2 regions of the Gallaecimonas xiamenensis 3-C-1 genome follow, and region 1 is predicted to be linked to the other one. Evidence: predicted binding sites of a transcription regulator. Region 1 holds the regulator's gene; the other holds the start of a gene.
The links. Region 1 encodes LexA, which represses DNA repair genes until DNA is damaged. Its sites were predicted from a motif close to TNCTGTATGTACATACAGNA; they were not measured.
Positions count from the first base shown of each region.

Region 1 (7,572 bases):
GCTCTTTGCCGCCAACATCTGCTGGACTATCGCCTACGACACCTTCTATGCCATGGTGGACAGGGACGACGACCTGCGTATCGGCGTCAAGTCCACCGCCATTCTCTTTGGCCGTTTCGACAAGCTGATCACCGGTCTGCTGCAACTGTGCACCCTGCTGTTGCTGCTCAAGGTGGGTGAAGTGGCAGCTCTTGGCCTGCCTTATTACCTGGGTGTCTTGGCCATGGCCGGCCTCTTTGTGCACCAGCAGTGGCAAATCCGCAATCGTGAACGCATGGCCTGCTTCAAGGCCTTCTTGGACAACAACTATGCCGGCATGGTGGTCGCCGTCGGCCTTTTTGCCGACTACCTGATGCATTGAGCCGCTGGCGCTTGTCGTCACGATAAAGAAGTTGAATTGTCACCAGGCCCCGGGCGCTCTAGCGTGCGGGGCCTGTCGTTTTGGGAAGGGTGTTATGGGTGACAAGCTGGCGGCCATAGTCCAGGGGTTGGTGGACAATGGCTATGTGGTACTGCCCAACTGGCTCGACGACGAGCTGCGCAGCGCCCTGCGTGCAGAATTGCTGGTGCGCCAGGACGAGCTAAGCCGGGCCGGCATAGGCCGGGATCTGGAACACCAGCAGCGCCTGGATGTGCGCAACGACCAGACCCTCTGGTTGGACGGCCTTTCCCTGCAACAACAGCAGTACCTGGCGCAGATGGACGAGCTGCGTCAAACCCTCAACCGCAGCCTGTTCCTGGGCCTCAACGATTTCGAGTGCCACTTCGCCCACTACGGCCCTGGCCACTACTACCAAAAGCACCTGGACGCTTTCCGTGGCCGTTCCAACCGGGTGGTGTCCACCGTGGTCTACCTCAACGCCTGGTGGCCACAGGATGCGGGCGGCGAGCTGGCCATCTATGACGACAAGGACCAGTTGCTGGACAAGGTCAGCCCCCAGCCGGGTACCCTGGTATGTTTCCTGTCGGAAGAGTTTCCCCACGAAGTGCTGCCGGCCGGGGACGACCGCTATTCCATTGCCGGCTGGTTCCGCCGCGACGGCGTCCAGTTGCTCTAATAAAAAAGGCCCCGAGGGGCCTTTTTTATGGGGCTGGCCTAACTACAGAGGCCATCCTTGCAAAGCACGTTGCGGATGGTGTCCGCCACCTCGTTGGACAGCAGCGTCAACACCAGCTCGTCCAGGGCCAGGGCCTTGTCGGTGGGCAGCAGCTCGCTCTGTTCACCCAGTTCCACCAATTGGGCGTCCCGCAGAGTGGAAGTGAGGGAAGCGATGAGCTTCTTGTCGAAGAACTCCGGCGCCTGGATGCCAAAGAGTGCCGACAGCCTTTCTGCTACCGCCTGGGCACGGTTTTCCAGTTCGGCCCGGCCCAGGGGCTCGGGGCTTCGCAGCAAGGTCAGCACTATGGCGTAGCGCTGCAAGGACTCCTCGGCGACACCGGCCAACAGGCTTAGCTTGCGATAGCCTGGGCGCTGCACGCCGCAGGCCTGCCAGCGCCCGTTCTCTTCGGTGACCAAGCCCTGGTGGGCCAGGCTGGTCAGCACCGCCTGGACGTGGTCTGCCAGGCTTGCCTCGCTAAGACCCATGAACAGTTCGGCCTTGAGCAGCGGGTACAGGGCCTGGACCTGCTCGGCCAGCTGGCTCTGGCTGCGGGGCGCGGCCAGCAGCATTCGCGCTACCAGGGACGGCAGCATGTACAGGTGCAGAATGTTGTTGCGGTAGTAGGTCATGGCGATGGCCTGGGTTTCGTCCAGGCTCACCAGATCCCCCAGGCCGTCCTGGCTGACCAGGAACTTGTCGCTGTTGAGGGTCTGGGCCAACAGCGCTTTGCCGTTTTGCTCCGGTACCGTCATCTGGGCGGAGTAGGGCGCCTCCTTGGCCAGGATCAGCAGCAGGTCCAACTGGCTTTCCAGCACTTCCCGTGACAGGGCTCGGCGCTCGGCGCACAACAGTGACAGGGCGGTGAGGGTTACGCCGTTTAGGGCAGCGGCATCGTTGATGCGGGTCAGCACCTCGTCCCCCAGACGGTTGACCAGGGGGGTCAGCCAGCTGGGCTTGGCGTCGGGGTTGTCGGTGGACTGGCGCCAGTTGGGCACGGTTTCCGACAGGTACTGGCCCAGGGGAATGGGTTGGCCGAAGTTGACATAGCCCTGGCCGAAATCCTGGCGCAAGGCCTGGATGGAGGACTTGAAGGCCTGCCAGCCGGACTCCTTCTCCTTGGAATTGCCGCGCAGCTCCTTGAGGTAGGACCCCACTTCCATCACGTGTTCATAGCCGATGTAGACCGGCACCAAGGTGATGGGACGTTCGCTGGAGCGCAGCAGGCTTTGCACCGTCATGGCCAGCATGCCGGTCTTGGGAGGCAGCAGGCGGCCGGTGCGGGAACGGCCCCCTTCGGTGAAGTATTTCACCGAATAGCCTTTTTGGAAGAGGCTGTAGAGGTATTCCCTAAACACGGTGGAATAGAGCTTGTTGCCCTTGAAGCTACGGCGGATAAAGAAAGCCCCGCCCCGGCGGAACATGGGCCCGGCCGGGAAGAAGTTGAGGTTGACGCCGGCAGCGATGTGGGGCGGCACCATGCCTTGCTGGTAGATCACGTAGGACAGCAGCAGGTAGTCCATGTGGGAGCGGTGGCAGGGTACGTAGACGATCTCGTGGCCGTCATGGGCCAGTTGGCGCACCACTTCGGCGTTGGTGACCTGGATGCCGTTGTAGATACGGTTCCAGATCCAGGTCAGCAGCCGGTCGAGCATGCGCACGAAGCCCGGTGAGAACTTGGCGGCGATCTCGTCCAGGTACTGAGCGGCGCGCTTCTCGGCTTGGGCATAGGCTTCCTTGCGGGTCCTTGCCTCGTCTTCGATGGCGCTGCGCATGGGGTCGGTCTTGAGCAGGGCGGCCAGCATGCTTTCCCGGTCGGGCAGCCGTGGCCCTGTCATCACCAGGCGCTGACGGGAAAAATGCACCCGGGCCACCCGAGCCAGCTTGTGGGCCAGGCCGTCGTCGCTGGTGACCCTGTCGTCCAGCAGGTTACGCAGGGATACCGGGCGGGCAAAGCGGATAAAGTTGTCGCGGCCGTACAGGGCCACTACCACCATTTTGCGCAGCCAGGACGGGGAGTCGTAGTCCGACAGCATGGACCCCAGCAGGGACGGGTTCTCATGGCCCGGCTGGCGGCCCCAGAACAGGGATACCGGCAGCAGCTGGATATCCTGGTCCTTGTTGTCCCGCAGCACCGACAGCAGCCTGGTGATGTCGTCCCGGAAGTTACCGTGGCGACGGCGGCGGGTCAGCAAGGCCACGGGTTTGTCCAGGAACAGGCTGCGAGGCAGGCTCTGGCCGTTGAGGCGCAGAGGCTCTGTGGGGTCCGGTAGACCCAGGGCAAAGCAGGCCCGGCGCACCGCCAGCACGTCAGAGGCTGAGGCGGTCTTGAAGGCATAGACTATGGGCTTGGCCGGGTCTATCCGCAGCTCCTTGAGGGGATCTTGCGGGACCAGCTTGCTTTTAACGGTCAGTGAAACAGGCCATTTAAGGGCCTTGAGCAGAAAACTCGGCAGCACAGATGTGATTCCCGGTGGAAGTTAGCCGGCCGGCTAGGTTAACAGAAGTCTTTGTCAAAGTCTTTTCCTGCGCGTTAACCTTAGCGCAACTGTCCCAGGTGGATCTTTAGATGTCAGACACCGTCTACCGCCCCCACTTGTCGGCCCTGGAGCGGGTCGTGGCCCTGGGGGGCGGCCATGGCCTGGGCCGCATGCTGTCGGCCCTGAGTTTCCTCGGCCCCCGCCTTACCGGCATTGTCACCACCACCGACAACGGTGGCTCCACCGGCCGCTTGCGCAGCAGCCACAGCTGCATCGCCTGGGGGGATGTGCGCAACTGTATCAACCAGTTGGTCACCCAGCCCTCCACCGGCAGCCGCCTTTTCGAGTACCGCTTCGAAGGGGAGGGGGAGCTTAACGGCCACAACCTGGGCAACCTCATTCTGCTGGCCCTGGACGATCTGTGCGTGCGCCCCCTCGAAGCCATTAACCTGGTGCGCCAAGTGATGCGGGTAAAATGCGAGTTGCTGCCCATGACCGAGCAACCCGCCGACCTGTTGGCGGTGGCCGCCAATGGTGAAACCCACCTGGGGGAAGTGCACGTGGACGCCCTGGCAGCTATGCCCAGGGAGTTGACTCTCTCGCCCATGGTGCCGGCCACCCGTGAGGCCCTGGACGCCGTACGCGAAGCCGATCTGCTGGTACTGGGGCCGGGCAGTTTCCTCACCTCGGTGCTGCCACCCCTGTTGCTGCCGGACCTGGCCGATGCCTTTCGCCAAAGCCGGGCCCTGAAGGTGTGGGTAGAAAACCTCGGTACCGAGCAGAGCCCGGTGCGCACCCTCAGCGCCGGTGGGCGCCTGGCCTGGCTGCAGCAGCGCTTGGGGTTTAGGCCGGTAGACTGGGTACTGAGCCCGCCAGGCCTGGATTGGCAGGGGTTACCGCCGGGAGTTAGGCGCCTGGAGGTCAGCTTGGCGTCATCGCAGATCTTTTACCGCCATAACAGGGCCGCCCTGGCCAACGGCCTGGAAAAGATCCTGGCCAACTGTGGATAACTCTGGGGATTATTGTCCTGGTCCTGTGGGTGGTGACGGCTGTAGCCCAGGCGCCTTGCGATCTGCAAAGAACTGGATATACTGACAGTTACTGTAAATAAAACCAGTTGAGAGTGCCCATGCGTCCGCTTACCCCGCGCCAACAGCAAATCCTGGAGCTGATCCGTGACCGTATTTCGGCCAGCGGCATGCCGCCGACCCGGGCCGAGATCGCCCAGCAGCTGGGGTTCAAGTCGGCCAACGCCGCCGAAGAGCATCTCAAGGCCCTGGCCAAGAAAGGGGTAATAGAGATACTGGCGGGCACCTCCAGGGGCATCCGCCTGCTGGAAGACGAAAGCGCCAACGATGAAAGCGGCCTGCCCCTTATCGGCCAGGTGGCTGCCGGTGAACCCATTTTGGCTACCCAGCATATCGAGTCCCACTTCCAGCTGGATCCTGACTTTTTCCACCCCAGGGCCGATTTCTTGCTGCGGGTCAAAGGGGAAAGCATGAAGAAGATCGGCATCATGGACGGCGACCTGCTGGCCGTGCACAAGACCACCCAGGCCCGCAACGGCCAGGTGGTGGTAGCCCGGGTGGAGGACGAGGTGACGGTCAAACGACTGGAGCAGTCAGGGCACCAATTACGGCTGATCGCCGAAAACGACGACTTTGAGGATATTTTGGTGGATCTGCGGGAAACCCCGGTCACCATCGAGGGCTTGGCGGTAGGCGTTATTCGCAGCGGCAGCTTCTAAATTTCCTTTTCAAAAAACAACTTAGCCATAAGGCCGCGAGCTGGTCCGAGTTCGCGGCCTTTTGCTATTTATCTGTTCGAGTTACTGGACTAAGTGCCGGATATTGATTAAGTCTTAAGCAGAACAACAGAAAGTCGTGCCGGATAAGAATCGATTACAGGCACACCCTGCATCCAGAAAGCAAAGCCGTATTCTTGTGGTCGATGCGGGTTGGCGGGGGAGAGCTTTCATAGAGCTTGGCGGTACTGTGCAAGGCTCTTTTCCAGACGTTTGCGGTACGCAAATGGACGGAGGAGATGCACGTGAGCAGCAATCACCGTGTCGGCGGCTTGTTGGCGCTGGCCTGCGGCTGCCTGGCGTTGGGAGCCAGGGCCGACGGCTACAACATGACCGAAGGGGTTACCGAATTCAGCCAGCAGGTCTACGGCCTGCACATGACCATTTTCTATATCTGCTGTGCCATTGGCGTCCTGGTGTTTGGCGTCATGTTCTACAGCCTGATCCGCCATCGTAAGTCCAAAGGGGCCCAGGCTGCCGACTTCCACGAGTCCACCAAGGTGGAGATCCTCTGGACCCTGATCCCCTTCATCATCTTGATCGCCATGGCGGTGCCTGCCACCCAGGCCCTGGTCAGCGGTGACGATGACGGTGCCGGCAAGGCCGACCTGACAGTGCAGATCACCGGCTCCCAATGGAAATGGCATTACCAGTACCTGGGTACGGATGTGGGGTTTTATTCCCTGCTGGCTACCCCCAGGGATCAGATAGCCAACCGCCTGCAAAAGGGTGACAACTACCTGCTGGAGGTGGACAGGCCCCTGGTTCTGCCCACCGACCGCAATATCCGCTTCGTCATCACCTCAGAAGACGTGATCCACTCCTGGTGGCTGCCGGCCTTTGCCGTCAAGAAAGACGCCAACCCAGGCTTTATCAACCAGGTGCAGACCCGTATCAAGGAACCCGGTATCTACCGTGGCCAATGTGCCGAGCTGTGCGGCAAAGACCACGGCTTTATGCCCATAGTGGTGATTGCCAAGACCCCTGGGGATTTTGACCAGTGGCTGGCCGGCGAACAGGTTCGCATCGCCGAGAAGAAAGCCGAGGAAGACAAGCTGCTGGCCATGAACAGGTCCATGGACGAGCTAATGGCCCAGGGCGAGCAGCTCTACAACGGCCACTGTGCCATGTGCCACCAACCCAATGGGGCAGGGCTGCCGGGGGCCATTCCCGCCCTCAAGGGCAGCGCCATCGCACTGGGCGATCTCAACGGCCATCTAGATATCGTTATCAACGGCAAGAGCGGCACCGCCATGCAGGCCTTCGGCAAACAGCTCAGCCTGTCTGAGTTGGCCGCCATCATCACCTATGAACGCAATGCCTGGGGCAACGACACCGGCGACGCCGTCCAGGCCGCCGATCTCCATCACTTTATCCAGGGCACCGCTCAGTAGGAGGCACGCATGCAGGTCAGCAGAGAAATGGATGCTCAAGGGGGCGTAGGCGCCAGCGAGCATCATGACGAACATGCCCACCATGGCCCGGCCAAGGGGCTGATGCGCTGGGTAACCACCACCAACCACAAGGACATCGGCAGTCTCTACCTCTGGTTCAGTTTCATCATGTTCCTGATCGGCGGTTCCATGGCCATGGTGATCCGCGCCGAGCTGTTCCAGCCAGGGCTGCAACTGGTGGAGCCACAGTTTTTCAACCAGATGACCACGGTGCACGGCCTTATCATGGTGTTCGGTGCGGTAATGCCGGCCTTCGTGGGCCTTGCCAACTGGATGATCCCCATGATGATCGGCGCGCCGGACATGGCGCTGCCGCGCATGAACAACTGGAGCTTCTGGATCCTGCCTTTCGCCTTCACCATCTTGCTGTCCAGCCTCTTTATGGACGGCGGTGGCCCGGCTTTCGGCTGGACCTTCTATGCCCCTTTGTCCACCACCTATTCGTCTGATTCCACGGCGCTGTTTGTATTTTCGGTCCACATCATGGGGATCAGCTCCATCATGGGGGCCATCAACGTCATAGTGACCATCTTCAACCTCCGTGCCCCCGGCATGACCTGGATGAAGCTGCCGCTCTTTGTCTGGACCTGGCTTATCACCGCCTTCCTGCTGATCGCGGTGATGCCGGTGCTGGCGGGGGCCGTGACCATGGTGCTCACCGACAAATACTTCGGCACCGACTTTTTCAATGCCGCCGGTGGCGGCGATCCGGTGATGTTCCAGCACATCTTCTGGTT
Region 1 is NZ_AMRI01000002.1:95,806-103,377, forward strand. It holds gene ubiA (4-hydroxybenzoate octaprenyltransferase) at 1-361, shown strand, start outside; gene B3C1_RS01735 (2OG-Fe(II) oxygenase) at 456-1,058, shown strand; gene plsB (glycerol-3-phosphate 1-O-acyltransferase PlsB) at 1,097-3,556, opposite strand; gene yvcK (uridine diphosphate-N-acetylglucosamine-binding protein YvcK) at 3,667-4,587, shown strand; gene lexA (transcriptional repressor LexA) at 4,707-5,324, shown strand; gene coxB (cytochrome c oxidase subunit II) at 5,621-6,775, shown strand; gene ctaD (cytochrome c oxidase subunit I) at 6,785-7,572, shown strand, end outside.

Region 2 (7,572 bases), on a different contig from region 1:
GGGTCACTTTTCCGGCCGCCGAAATCGAACTGGCCTTTGTGGACCCGGCAGACGGGGAAGGGGCCCTGTTTCCCAGCGGGCGCCTCGTCGACCAGTTGGAGGTGCCGGGGGTCGGCACCCTGGAGGCCACCCTTATCAATGCCGGCATCCCCACCGTCTTTGTACGGGCCGGCGACATAGGTTACAGCGGCACCGAGCTGCAAGAGGCCATCAATACTGACGCCGAGGCCTTGGCCCGGCTCGAGGCCATTCGCGCCCAGGGCGCCTTGCAGATGGGCCTAATCCAAAACCTGGCCGAAGCGGCCCAGCGCCAGCACACCCCGAAGCTGGCCTTTGTGGCGCCGCCGGCCAGTTACCAGGCCTCCAGCGGCAAGCAGGTTGCCGCAGCGGATATCGATCTCTTGGTACGGGCCATGAGCATGGGCAAATTGCACCACGCCATGATGGGGACGGCGGCGGTGGCCATCGCCACGGCGGCGGCCATTCCCGGCACCCTGGTCAGCGAGGCGGCCGGTGGCGGTGAGCGCCAGGCGGTGCGTTTTGGCCACCCCTCCGGCACCTTGCGGGTGGGGGCCGGTGCCCAGTACCTGGACGGCCAATGGACGGTGACCCAGGCGGTGATGAGCCGCAGCGCCCGCATCCTGATGGAAGGCTGGGTACGGGTTCCCCAGGAAGCCTTAGAAGCATGAAAAAGCCGCCCTTGGGCGGCTTTTTTACAGTTGCTGCCTGATGGCAGCCAGCATGGGACCGGCGGCCCGGTGATCCACGGCGATCGGTGTAAAAACACCATGGGATTCAAGGATCAGGGACGGAAAGCCGCTGATCCCAAGGTGGCGGGCCTTGGCAATTTCTGCCAACAGCCGTTGGCGAGTGGCTTCGCTGTCAAGGGCGCCGATAAAGGCGCCTTTATCCATGCCAAGGGCGGCTGCCAAGGCGGCCAGCACCTCGGTGTCCGAGGGGTTTTTCGCCTCCAGGTAATAGGCCTTTTGGATGGCCAGGGTCATCTGGGCTTCCAGGCCCTGGTCCCTGGCCAAGAGGGCAGCGCGGCAAGCGGGGTAGGTAGAGCGCCTGGGTTGGCAGTCTTGCCAGAAGGCAAAATTGAACTCGGTGCCCAGCTGCCCCTGGATGTGGCGCCAGATCTGTTGCAGATGCTGGGCCATGGCCTCTGCCATGGGCTGGTCGCTGTCCGGCGCCAGGCCGCCTAGGATAGGGGTCAGCTGCACATCCAAGGCCGCCAGGGCAGCTTCCAGCTCGGCTAAGGCCGGCCTGAAGGCCCAGCACCAGCTACACATGGGATCGTAGCCATACCAGAGTCGGGGTTTGTTCATTTGTGCCTCATAAAGCCATGTGATACTGCATCTTACCCTTTATGGGCCACCCATTGAGGACGTGACCTCGACTACTGGATAGGATACTGTATAAGCGTACAGTCAATCAGGAGTCATCATGGCCGTCGTTATTCAATACGTCGTGGTACGAAAGGGGATAGAGAAAATGACCTTCACCAGCAAACAGGAAGCCGATGCTTACGACAAGCTGCTCGACAGCGCCGAAGCCTTGGCCACCTTGCTGGAACAAGCCCCGGTCAATCTGGATGAGGAAGCCAGGGAGCAATTGGGCCTGTTCCTGGCCACCGAGAAGGACGCCCTGATGGCGGCCCTCAAAGGCAAGGCAACAGCGCCCAAAGCGCCTAAGGCCAAAAAGGAGACCTAATGAAAATCAAAGCGTTGGCATTGATGTTGGCAGCGGCCAGCCCCCTGGGCATGGCCATGGACAGGTATGTGTCTGTGCAAGGGGAAGCGACCCGCAGTGTGGTACCGGACCAGGTCAGCTTTTCGGTGGCCTTTAGCGCCGAAGGGCAGGACGCCGACCAGCTGCTCAAGGAAATTGAAACCAAGGCGGCGCCCTTTTTGGCCAAGCTTGGCGCCCTGGGTATCGCCGACAAGGACATTCAGGGCCATCGCTTTGAGGTATTTCCTCGCTACGACAAGGACAAGATGACAGGCCTGCGTGCCCAGCAGCGCTATCAGATCACTGTCCACGGCTTTGCCCTTTATCCCAAGGTGCTCAAGGCCGCCGTTGAAGCCAAGGCCGACCAGGTGGGCCAGGGCCAACTGGGTTATTCCCAGCAGGACCAGCTCTACCAGGAACTGTTGGCCGACGCCGTGCGCCATGCCCGTACCAAGGCCAAATTGCTGGCCGAAGCAGGGGACGCCGAACTGGGTAAACTGGTGAGCGTGGACGAGCAGGGCGGATACCAGCCCCCTGTAATGTACATGCGCACCCAGACCCTGGAAGCCAAAGGGGCGGCGGTGCAAACCGCCGGCGAGATGGACGTGCGGGCCAGTATCTCGGCCCGATTTGCCCTCAAGGACTGACGGCTGTTGTCGCATTTGGGCCTCTGTCCGGCAACGCAATGCTGGACAGGGCCTTAGCCGGTAAGTTATACCGACACCTTTACAATGGCCGTCAGGCAAACACTGAAGATCTATGAGCAATAAAGCTGCGTTTTACGCCGAACTGACCCAGATGAGCCTAGGGCTTATCGCAGGCGAGCCGGACCGGATCGCCAACCTCGCCAACATCAGCGCCCTTCTCAATGAACAATTGACCGACCTCAACTGGGTGGGTTTTTACCTGTTGCAGGGCGACACTCTGGTGTTGGGCCCCTTCCAGGGTAAGGCGGCTTGTGTGCGCATTCCCGTGGGTAAAGGGGTCTGCGGCACGGCCGTGGCCGAAAAGGCCACCCAGAGGGTTGCCGATGTCCACGCATTTCCCGGCCATATCGCCTGCGATGGCGCCTCCAATTCCGAGATAGTAGTGCCCCTGGTGGTGGACGGCGATATCATCGGCGTCTTGGATATCGACTCGCCGTCGTTCAACCGCTTTGACGCCGAAGACGAAGCGGGTCTCGATGCCCTGGTAGCTGCCCTGGGCCAAGCCCTCGGCAAGACTGGCAAATAAGCCGCCAGTCCTTTTAAAATACGCCTCTACGCGCAGGCCCCAAGGCCCGTGTATCTGGCAAAGGAATTCTCATGGAACAAACTGAAAGCTCGATCAAACTTCCCGACACTAAGGCCGTGATCGCCTTCCTGGTTGAAACCTTTCCCGCTTGCTTTACCCAGGAAGGTGAAGCTAAGCCGCTGAAAATCGGTATCTTCCAGGATCTGGCTGCGCGTCTGGACGCTGACGAGCGGGTCTCCAAGACCCAACTGCGGGTGGCCCTGCGCCACTACACCAATGCCTGGCGCTACCTGCGTTCGGTCAAGGCCGGTGTGGCCCGTGTCGACCTGGACGGCGGCGAAAGCTCCGTGGTCAGCGACGGCGAAGCCGAACACGCCAAGACCAACCTGCATGAGTCCATGCGCAAGGCTGGCGTTGACCCTGACAAGAAGCCTTACAAAAAACCGGCTGAAAAAGGTGCCCGTAAACCAAACCCGGCCGCTAGGGTCAAACCTAAAGGCAAAGCGCCGCGCCTGGACATCAACGGCCTGAAAATAGGCGATGCCGTGCGCGTGGTAGGTGGCCAAAGGCCGCTGCCCGGTACCGTTGTGGCCGTGGACAAGGATTCAGTGCAAGTACAACTGGTGACCGGCATGGTCATGCACGTTAAAGGCGAGCACCTGATTGCCGCCAAGGGGGAGTAACGCATGGTTAAGGTGATTCGAATGGCCGCGCTGGCGGCAGCCGTTGTATCGGCGCTCAGTTATGGCGTCGAGCCCAGCCAGGGCATAGGGGAATTGCCCAAGTTGGCCCCCGAAGCCCAGCACGCCACCGCTACCAAACGGATCACCACCTTGCTGCGGCGCTCCCACTACAAGCATTTCTCCCTGGACGACACCCTGTCCGGGGAGATCTTCGACCGCTTCTTGGAAAACCTCGACTACAACCGCAGCGTTTTCCTGCAAAGCGATATCGACAGCTTCCAAAAGTACCGCACCGGTATCGATGACGCCCTTATCCAGGGCGACACCCAGTTTGCCTACGATATTTACCAGGTGGCCTTAAAGCGCCGCTACCAGCGCTTTGCCTACGCCTTGTCGCTGCTGGACCAACCCATGGATTTCACCAAGGACGAGTCCTACACCTACGACAGGACAGAAGCGGCCTGGGCCAAGGACGAAAACGAGCTCAATGCCATCTGGCATGAGCGGGTCAAATACGACGCCCTCAACCTCAACATGGCCGGCAAGAGCTGGGACGAGATCAAAGAGACCCTGTCCAAGCGTTACAACAACGCCATCAAGCGCCTGACCCAGTCCCAGAGCGAAGACGTCTACCAGTTGGCCATGAACGCCTTTGCCCAGCAGGTTGAACCCCACACCAGCTACCTGTCGCCCCGCAATGCCGAGCGCTTCCAGATGGAGATGAACCTCCAGCTCGAAGGTATCGGTGCCGTGTTGCAATCGGTTGACGACTACACCGTCATCGCCTCCCTGGTCACCGGCGGCCCCGCCGACAAATCCGGTGAGCTGAAGGTCGAAGACAAGATCATCGCCGTCGCCCAGGACAAGGGCGATTTCGTGGACATCGTCGGCATGCGCCTGGACGACGTGGTAGAGCTTATCAAAGGGCCCAAAGGCTCCAAGGTGCGCCTGGAAGTGCTGCCCGGCGGCTCTGTGTCCGCCAAGCCCAAGGTGGTGACCATAGAGCGTGACAAGGTGCGCCTGGAAGACCGCGCCGCCAAGGGCGAGGTCTACTCCATTCCCTACGGCGAATACAAAGGCCAGACGGTGGGCGTGATTAACGTGCCCAGCTTCTACGTGGGCCTGTCTGAAGACGTGAAAAAGGAACTGGCCAAGCTCAAGGAGCAGGGCGTCAGCTCCATCGTCATGGATCTTCGCGGTAACGGCGGCGGGGCCCTCACCGAAGCCTCTGCCCTGACCGGCCTCTTTATCGACGAAGGCCCGGTAGTGCAGGTACGCACCGCCAGCGGCCGGGTGGAAGTGAACGGCGACGACGACGGCAAGACCAGCTACGACGGTCCCCTGACCGTGCTGATTGACCGCTACAGCGCCTCGGCCTCCGAGATCTTCTCTGCCGCCCTGCAAGACTACGGCCGTGCCCTTATCATCGGCCAGAACTCTTACGGCAAGGGCACTGTGCAGCAGCATCGCAGCCTGGGCCGCCTCTACGACCTGTTCGACAAGCCCCTGGGCCATGTGCAGTACACCATCGCCAAGTTCTACCGCATCGACGGTGGCAGCACCCAGCATAAGGGCGTTAAGCCCGACGTGTTGCTGCCCGAAGAGATCGATCCGGAGAAGGTCGGGGAGAGCACCGAGTCCAACGCGCTGCCCTGGGACCACATCGACAGGGCCGACTACCAGACCCTGGGCATGGTGGGTAACCTGGAACAGCTCAACAAGCTGCACCAGACCCGCATGACCGGCGATCCGCGTTACGCTTACATCCTGGACGACATCAAAGAGTACAACGCCCACAAGGCCGACAAGACAGTCTCTTTGAACAAGGCCGCCCGTGAGAAAGAACGGGAAGACAACGACGCCAAACGCCTAGCCCGCATCAACAGCTGGGCCCAGTTTGAAGGCAAGGCGCCGTTCAAGACCCTGGACGACGTACCCAAGGAATTCGAGCTACCGGATGTGGATCTTGCCGAAGCGGCACGGATCACCCTCGATTACATCAAACTGGGCCAATTGGCCAAGAAATGAGATAAGGCCCCGATTTTGGGGCCTTTTTTCATGCTGCATGCTCTGTTAGGGTTTAACAGAACAATAACAACAAGGAAGGCACATGCAGCAAGCCAACGCCAAGAAAGGTTCCACCCGCTGGTCAAACCGTTTCGCCTACATACTGGCGGCCACCGGGGCAGCCGTGGGCCTGGGCAACATCTGGAAATTCCCCTACATCATGGGCGAGAACGGCGGCGGCGCCTTCGTCCTCGTTTATCTGCTCTGTATCGTCTTTATCGGTGTTCCTGTGATGATGGCGGAAGTGGCCATCGGCAAGCAGGGCCGCCATACCCCTGGCCACTCGGTCAGCGACGTGGCCAAGGCCTCAGGCAAGCCTGCCTGGTGGGGCTTTGTGGGCTGGATGGGGGTGATCAGCGGTTATTTGATCCTGTCCTTTTACGTGGTGATCGCCGGCTGGGCCCTGGCCTACATCTTTAAGGCCGGGGCAGGGCAGTTTGGCAGCGGCGATCCCAAGGCGGTGGCGAATCTTTTTGCCGGCTTGACCGGCAACGGCTGGGCCCTGCTGGGCTGGACCAGCACCGTGATCCTGGCCACAGTGCTGGTGATCGGCAAAGGGGTCAAGGCGGGGCTGGAGCGGGCGGTGTCGGCGCTGATGCCGCTGCTGTTCGTGATCCTTTTGATCCTCGCCGGTTACGCCGCCAGCGAAGGGGACTTTGGCGCGGCCTTCCATTTCATGTTCGACCCGGACTTCTCCAAGCTCAGCATCAATGGCGTGGTGGTGGCCCTTGGCCATTCCTTCTTCACCCTGAGCCTGGCCTCGGGGATCATGATCATGTACGGCGCCTACCTGCCCGAAGGGGTGTCCATTGCCAAAAGCTCCCTGTGGATCGCTTTCTTCGACACCCTGGTGGCGCTCATTGCTGGCTTGGCCATCTACCCCATCGTCTTTGCCAACGGCCTCGAGCCCGGGGCCGGTCCCGGCCTTATCTTCCAGACCCTGCCCATCGCCTTCGGGCAGATGCCGGGAGGGCGCATTGTCGGCACCCTGTTCTTTATCATGCTGGTATTTGCCGCCTTTACCTCGGCCCTGGCGCTGATTGAGTCCTCTGTAGCTTGGCTGGTGGAAAAGCGCGGCTTTAGCCGTTGGGGCGCCGCCTTTGCCGCCGGCTTCGGTATCTGGCTATTGTCCCTTGGCACCATCGCTTCGGTGGCCGAGCTGCCCATCAGCCAATTTGCCATGCCCTGGGGCAAGAGCGACTTTTTCACCATGCTCGACTACTTCACCGCCAATATCGCCTTGCCCATCGGCGGCCTGCTGATCGCGCTGTTCACCGGTTGGGTGGCCAACAAGGGGTTAATGGCCGAGCTGATTGACGCCAAGGCGGTGTTCAGGCTTTGGCATCCCGTTATCAAGTTCCTGGCGCCTTTGGCCATACTGCTGGTGTTCCTGCAACTGACCGGCATCATCCAACTTTAACCCGGCAGCGGGCGGCGCCAAGCCGCCCGCCAAGAGATTCTGATGAGCACTGAACCCCGCGCCCCGTCACTCCTTGACGCCCTTATTCCGGTGGCCATTCTCGTTGCCCTGTTGGCGGCGTCCGTGAACCTGTTTCATGACGACTCCTCCTATGGGCCCAACCAGATAGCCCTGCTGCTGGCCGCCATGGCGGCGGCGGTGATTGCCCTGAAAAACGGCCACCGCTGGCGGGATATCGAGAAGGGCATCATCAAGGGCATCAGTATTTCCCTGGGGGCCTTGTTGATCCTGCTGGCCGTCGGCGCCCTGATCGGCACCTGGCTGTTGGCCGGCACCGTGCCCAGCCTTATCTACTTTGGCCTGCAACTGTTAAGCCCCGGGCTCTTCTATGCCGCCAGTTGCCTGATCTGCGCCGTGGTGTCCTTGTCCATCGGTTCC
Region 2 is NZ_AMRI01000015.1:43,146-50,717, reverse strand. It holds gene prpF (2-methylaconitate cis-trans isomerase PrpF) at 1-689, shown strand, start outside; gene B3C1_RS11510 (DsbA family protein) at 714-1,328, opposite strand; gene B3C1_RS11505 (YebG family protein) at 1,447-1,713, shown strand; gene B3C1_RS11500 (SIMPL domain-containing protein) at 1,713-2,378, shown strand; gene B3C1_RS11495 (GAF domain-containing protein) at 2,491-2,964, shown strand; gene proQ (RNA chaperone ProQ) at 3,036-3,647, shown strand; gene prc (carboxy terminal-processing peptidase) at 3,651-5,675, shown strand; gene B3C1_RS11480 (sodium-dependent transporter) at 5,758-7,134, shown strand; gene nhaC (Na+/H+ antiporter NhaC) at 7,177-7,572, shown strand, end outside.
Region 2: B3C1_RS11505 (YebG family protein) is a predicted target of LexA. The motif match lies at 1,413-1,432, and genes of this name have one in related genera.